3 regions of the Paracoccus pantotrophus genome follow, and region 3 is predicted to be linked to each of the others. Evidence: riboswitches for the same ligand, from Rfam matches in the RefSeq annotation. Region 3 holds a riboswitch; each other region holds the start of a gene.
What was found. Region 3 has a riboswitch for cobalamin ahead of ESD82_RS11630 (CbtB domain-containing protein). Riboswitches for the same ligand answer to the same signal wherever they lie in the genome.
Positions count from the first base shown of each region.

Region 1: another riboswitch for cobalamin. It lies ahead of ESD82_RS02685 (TonB-dependent receptor plug domain-containing protein); the one in region 3 lies ahead of ESD82_RS11630 (CbtB domain-containing protein).
Region 2: another riboswitch for cobalamin. It lies ahead of nrdH (glutaredoxin-like protein NrdH); the one in region 3 lies ahead of ESD82_RS11630 (CbtB domain-containing protein).

Region 1 covers NZ_CP044423.1:561,352-563,546, forward strand. Annotated here, with positions in the region: gene ESD82_RS02685 (TonB-dependent receptor plug domain-containing protein) at 1-825, opposite strand, end outside; cobalamin riboswitch at 959-1,174, opposite strand; gene ESD82_RS02690 (SLC13 family permease) at 1,307-2,195, shown strand, end outside.
Region 2 covers NZ_CP044423.1:569,134-571,328, forward strand. Annotated here, with positions in the region: gene nrdE (class 1b ribonucleoside-diphosphate reductase subunit alpha) at 1-770, opposite strand, end outside; gene nrdI (class Ib ribonucleoside-diphosphate reductase assembly flavoprotein NrdI) at 752-1,168, opposite strand; gene nrdH (glutaredoxin-like protein NrdH) at 1,177-1,398, opposite strand; cobalamin riboswitch at 1,491-1,681, opposite strand; gene ESD82_RS02725 (TonB-dependent receptor) at 2,055-2,195, shown strand, end outside.
Region 3 covers NZ_CP044426.1:244,792-246,986, forward strand. Annotated here, with positions in the region: gene ESD82_RS11620 (hypothetical protein) at 1-265, opposite strand, end outside; gene ESD82_RS11625 (CbtA family protein) at 335-1,033, opposite strand; gene ESD82_RS11630 (CbtB domain-containing protein) at 1,033-1,209, opposite strand; cobalamin riboswitch at 1,247-1,450, opposite strand; gene ESD82_RS11635 (endonuclease/exonuclease/phosphatase family protein) at 1,618-2,195, opposite strand, start outside.

The sequences.
Region 1 (2,195 bases), on a different replicon from region 3:
GTCGGCGGTCAGCGGTGCGTCGACGATATAGTCGTCGGGCGAATCCACGAAAGAGACGGCCCGGTCATAACCGTATTCCTGCCAGATGCGCCTAAGCGTGAAACCGACGGTCGCGCTTTCGGTCAGATCATATGAGCCGTTCAGGCCCAGCACGCGCTGCCGGTTGAACTCGGTATCCCCGCCGGGGCTGCGCGATTCGTCCTCGCCATCGGTGCGGCGCGCCACCGCGGACAGGCTGATGCTGCCGCGCCCGTCCCCCGCCTGCACAAAGGCGCTGGCGGTGCGGGTGTCCAACCCGCCGATCTCGACCGTGCCGCCATAGCCCGGCCCCTGCGCAGAGGCGCGACGGGTGGTGATCGAGATGACGCCGGATGCGGCATTGGCGCCGTAGATGGCGGATTGCGGGCCGCGCAGCACCTCGATGCGCTCGATGTCCTCGGCCAGCATGCCGCTGAAGATATAGTCGCCGTTGCCGGGGGAATTGGCCTCGACCCCGTCGATCAGCACCAGCACGTGATTGGATTCGCCGCCGCGGATGCGGATCTTGGCCACCGTTTCGCCGGTCGAGGTGACGGAAAGTCCGGGGACCGTGCGCAAAGCGTCCTGGACGGTGATGACCCGGCGGCTTTGCAGGTCTTCGCTGGTCAGCACGGTATGGGCGCGGCCATAGGCGCTTTCGGCCACCGGCGACAGGCCGGCGGACAGGACCAGGGTGTCAAGCACGACCTGGTCCTGGACCTGCTGGCCCGTGGCGGCACAGGGCAACAGGGCGGCGGGCAGTACGGCGGCGGTTGTGGCCAGCAGCGAAAGCGGGGTTCTGAACATTCCAAAGCCTTTCCAGCGCGGGCCAGGCCCGCGATTTGCAGAAATGCCCTGTGGAAAGGCTGGCAGGCCCGACCGCAGGACGGCGATCGTCACCTCTGCGGAACGGCCGCTTTCCAGACGCGCCCCGCGCCGGAAATGGGTGATCGCCACGGCAGGTCTCCTGGCTCGCGGATCGCTGCTCGGGCCGGCCTTCCCAGGAGATCCCAGTGGCACGTTCGACCGTCGCTCACCGCTTACAGTTGCGGGGGTAGTCCCGGCCTTGCCCCGGCCGCATCGCGGCCCATGGGCGCACCGGTGTTCCCTTTTGATCCGGCGCAGATCCGCCGGAACCGTAGCGGCCCTGCATTGCCGCAGCCGGGCAAGGGCTGTCAAGCGCCAATCCGGTGCCGCCGGGCGGCCGCGACAACCTGTCCTGCCGCGGAACCGCCCGCCGGCCTGCGGCATTGGATAGCGTATCCGACGAAAGGGAGGGTCAAGCCACATGGCCATGCCGCAGCTCCTGGCCGTGCTGATCCTTTGCGCGATGATGGTGCTGTTCGTCTGGGGGCGGCTGCGCTACGACGTGGTGGCGATGATCGCGCTGTTGGCCTCGCTGGTGGCGGGCACGGTCAAGCCGGACGAGGCGTTCCGCGGCTTCAGCGACGATATCGTCATCATCGTCGGCAGCGCGCTGGTGGTCAGCGCCGGCATCTCGCGCTCGGGCGTGATCGAGGCGGTGATGCGCCGGATGCTGGGGCGGTTGCGGGCCCTGCGCTGGCAGCTGCTGGTGCTGGTCGGCTCGGTCACGGGCCTGTCGGCGCTGGTCAAGAACATCGGCGCGCTGGCCATGCTGATGCCCGCCGCGCTGAAGATGGCGCGGCGCTCGGGGCATTCGCCCTCGGCCTATCTGATGCCGATGGCCTTCGGCTCGCTCCTGGGCGGGCTGATCACGCTGGTCGGCACCTCGCCCAACATCATCGTCTCGCGGGTGCGCGAGCAGATGACGGGCCAGCCCTTCACCATGTTCGACTATGCGCCGGTCGGCCTCGGGCTGTCGCTGGTGGGGCTGGTCTTTCTGCTTTTCGCCCATCGGCTGCTGCCGCGCGACCGCCGTGCCACGGCCTCGCTGAGCGAGGCGGTGAACATCAGCGACTATCACACCGAAGCCACCGTCCCCGAGGGCGCCGATATCGTCGGCATGACGGTGGGCGACTATCTGGGCGCCGTCGATGGCGAGGTGGCCGTCACCGGGCTGATCCGGGGCGACGTCCGTCGCGCGGTGACACTGCCCGACACGGTGATCCGCGTCGGCGACACGCTGCTTCTGCGCGGCGAGCCGAATGCGTTGGAACGCGCCGTGACCAAGCTGGGCATGGAACTGACCCGGCAGG
Region 2 (2,195 bases), on a different replicon from region 3:
GCGTTCAGGTAGACCGCGCCGGCGCCCTGCCGCGCGCCCAGCTGGTTGGCATAGGAAAAGCTGTCCTCCAGCAGTTTCATTACCGGGATGACGCCCGAGGACTGGTTCTCGATCCCCTTGATCGGCGCGCCGGCCTCGCGCAGGTTGGTCAGCATCAGGGCGACGCCGCCGCCGCGCTTGGAAAGCTGCAGCGCCGAATTGATGCCGCGGCCGATGCTCTCCATGTTGTCCTCCAGCCGCAAGAGGAAGCACGAGATCAGCTCGCCCCGCGACTTCTTGCCGGCGTTCAGGAAGGTCGGCGTCGCCGGCTGGAAGCGGCCCGACAGGATTTCCTCCATGAAGCGCATGGCGAGATCCTCGTCGCCGCGCGCTAAGGCCAGCGCGACCATGACCACCCGGTCCTCGTAGCGTTCCAGATAGCGCCGCCCGTCGCGGGTCTTCAGCGTGTAGCTGGTATAATACTTGAAGGCGCCCAGGAAGGTCGGAAAGCGGAACTTCCGCGCATAGGCCGCGTCCCAGATCCGGTGCAGGAACTCGCGCGGATACTGCTCCAGGACTTCGGCCTCGTAATAGCCCTCGTCCACCAGATAGCCCAGCTTCTCGTCCAGCGAGTGGAAGAAGACGGTGTTCTGGTTGACATGCTGCAGGAAATACTGCCGCGCGGCCTTGCGATCCGCGTCGAAGCGGATGCGGCCCTCGCCGTCGTAAAGGTTCAGCATCGCGTTCAGCGCGTGATAGTCCAGCTCGGCCTTTACGCCATCGTCAAGCATTCCGTCCCCCAGAATTTCTCAAGCCCCGCCCGGACGCGGGAAAGATCATTGTCGTCGCCCGCCAGCTCGAAGCGGTAAAGCACGGGCACGTTGCATTTTGCGGCGATCACCCTGGCCGACAGGGCGAAGGCGGTGCCGAAATTGCGGTTGCCGCTGCCGATCACGCCGCGCAGCAGGCCGCGGCGGGCGGGATCGTTCAGAAAACGGATCACCTGTTTCGGCACCGCGCCGCGTCCCTCGCCATCGGCATAGGTCGGGCAGATCAGCACATAGGGCGCCGCGGGCTGCGGCAGCGCGTCGCGCGGCGAGACCGGAATGCGCCCGGCCGCCAGCCCCAGCCGCGCGACGAAGCGCGCGGTGTTCCCCGAGGCCGAGGAATAATAGACCAGCCCGCCCATGGCGCCGGTCAGGACAGCCGGCCGATCATGTCGGGCCGGAAGCCCGCCCAATGCGCATCGCCGGCGACGACCACCGGGGCCTGACGATAGCCCAGCGAGGCGACCAGCTCCATCGCCGCCTCGTCCTCGGTCAGGTCGACCAGCCGATAAGCCAGGCCGCGCGCGTCGAGCGCCCGCGTGGTGGCGGTGCATTGCACGCAGGCGGGCTTGGAGTAAACGGTGATGGGCATGGCCCGGCTCCTTCTGTTCTGTCGGCAAGAGAGGGCCGGGCCGATGGACATGCCACCGGACCCTGTTCCAGCCCCGCGCCCGCCGCACGGTTTCGTTCTTTCGCGCCATGGCAGGTCTTCTGACTTGCGGGTCTCGGCTCGGCCGGCCTTCCCGGAGCCTGGGCTCCAGTGGCATTCCAGCGTCGCTCGCCGCTTACAGCTGCGGGGGCAGTGCCGGCTTTTCACCGGCTTCCCTTTTCATCCCCGAGTCGGCCCCAGGGCAACCATGACCCCCGCAGTTAGCCACGGGTCACAGGCCGGGTCAATCCAGATTTAGTGGGCGATGGCACTGTTCTTAGAACATCTGGTGGGTCGCCGGGATCGCGGGCAGGGGCTGGATATGCTGCCGGCGGCGGCGATGACGGGCCATGGCGCGGGCGCAGCACCCGGCAGACTGTTGGATTATGGCAACAGGCGAGGTTGCGGAGCCGGGAAATGACGCTGCGTCGTTTGACAAGGTATGACAATTTGTCCTCTTGCGTTGATCAAGCGCAGCCGGACCGCGGTTTCACCCCGCTTTCCGCTGCGCGAACGCGCAAGCCATTGATGAGCCAGCACCTTCCTGTCGTTTCCGCCTTGAGGCGGTTGCGACTCATCTTTCGTGCCGGGATCAACCCATGAACAAAACCCATCCCAAACCGCCTGCCTCGGGGTCAGCCGCGCAATTGCTGCCGACCCTGGGCTTGCTGCCCGTGCTGGCCATCTCGGCCGGCGTGGCCGGCCCCGCCCAGGCGCAGGATACCGTAACCCTGGACACG
Region 3 (2,195 bases):
GTTCGGGGGCAAAGCAGAAGCCCTCGGCCTTGATGAACAGGTTCCAGCCCGCGGTGCTGTCGGGCTCCAGCCGGGCCGCGGCGGTGGCGCTGCCGGCGGGCAGGTCGATGGGCGCGCCGTGGTCATGCGCCGCGGCTTGGGCGCCATGGCCATGCGCGCCGTGGTCGTGGCCGTCCAGCGTGATGCCGTTGGCGGCGGCGATGACGAAGCCCATGCCGCCGCCGAAGACCAGACCGATCAGCAGCATCGGGATCGAGCGATCCATGTCTTTTCCCCGTTTCATGGAACAGCCGGGCGCGGCAGGCACGCCCGGCCGGAAGGGTTGCGGCGCCGATCAGGCGGCCTGCGGCACCGGTGCGCCTTGGCCTTCGCGCTGCCAGAACCAGCCGGCCAGCAGGCCGAGCAGGGCCCAGGCCATCGCGCCCGCCCCCAGCGCCCGGCCGGCGAATTCCGCCGAAAGCTCGGGCGGGACCGGGCCGGCATAGCTGTCGGGCTGCGGCGCGCCGATCAGATGCGGCGCCAGGATCAGCACGATGGCCGCGCCCCAGGCCGCCCAGCCCTTGCCGAAGGCGACCAGCCACAGCGCGAGCCCGGTGGTGGCGGCGGTGCCCAGCCACCAGATCGCGCGGAGCTGCACATCGGCGGCGGCGACGCCCGGCACTTCCGGGGCCAGGCCGAAGGCGGGGGCGAGCTGCATGGTCAGATAGCCGGCCAGGCCCCAAAGCAGCCCCTGCCGCGCCGTGACCGCGTTGCCCCGCGATTCGGAAACCGCCATCAGCGCCACCAGCATCAGCCCGTAGCCGGCATAGACCATCATGGTGAACAGGACCGAAAGCAGGTTGCGGGTCCATTCGAAGGATCCCAGATCCTGATGCGCGCTGACGGCTTCGGCGCCGAAATGCGCCAGTTGGCCGGATTCATACAGTTCGGCATGCAGCAGCACGGGCTGCACGAACCAAAGCTGCAACAGGGCGGCAATCAGCCCCGTTGCAGCGCCAGCGATCAATCCGCTGGTCAGAATGCGCGAGAACATCAGTGGCAGGGGAAGCCGGTGGCGTGACGCACGTCATGGGCGGCGTCATGCAGGGTCTCGGCCTGCACCAGCCCGGACATGAAGATCAGCCCGAAGCCGATCGCGAAGGCGGCGATGGCGGGAAACAGCACCGAGGCGCGGCTGGCCCCTGCGGCGGTCATGGGTTTTGCGGTCATCTGCGACCCTTTCCTTATGTCGTCCAACCCGACGACGTTGCGGTTCCATGCATCGGCAGGTCTCCTGGCTTGCGGGTCACGGCAGACGCCCGCCTTCCCGGCCGGATGGCCAGTGGCGCGATGGGCGTCCGCTCTCCGCTTACAGTCGCGGGGGCGGCTGCGGATTTGGTCCTGGATGCCCAGGGCTGCACCGCATTCCCTTTTGGCCCCGGAAAGGGGCACCGATACACGCGCATGTTACCTGCGATGGCGCGGCGGCGGCAAGCGGAATCGGGGGGAAGCTGCGGCGGGGTCGGAGAGCGGGCGACGGGTCGGCGGGCGGCGCTGCCGCATGGGTATTTGGAGAACGAAGAAGATGGCGGGGGATCGGGCTGGCGGAATCGCCGGGTGGCGGGTAGGCCGTGCCAATCAGGGTTCCGGCGGCCAGTCCAGGTCGACCCAGACCAGCCGGTGCGCGGAAGCCGCCAGCGCGGCCTCGGCCAGCGGGCCCTCGGCCGGCCAGAACACGCCCGAGCCCAGCACGGCCAGCCCTTTCGCGGGCAGGACGTAATCCACGCGCAGGTTGCCCGGCGGCTTGTCGTCCGGCCAGTCGCCGGTGTCCAGCGCCGGGTCGCCCTTGTGGCCGTCGTTGACGCCGCCTTTGGCCGCGGTGCCGCCGGCGCTGCGAGGCAGGGGGTCGGTGACATGCGCCATGATCCGGGCCAGCGCCTCGGGCCGGCCCTCGCTGTCCAGGGGGTCGAGGTTCAGGTTGCCGGCCAGTACGAAGGGGCCGTCGGGCAGGTGATGCAGCCAGAAGGCCAGCTCGTCATGGTTGCGCCGGCCGTTCAGATCCTCGGGTCCGTCGAAGACCGGCGGCGTCGCGGACATGGCGAGCAGGTGCAGCGGCCGGCCGGCGACCGTGACCACCGCGTCCCAATGCGCGGTCGAGGACAGGCGGCGGATCGCCGCCGCTTCCTCGGGCAGCGGCGGCATCAGGTGGCCGGGCA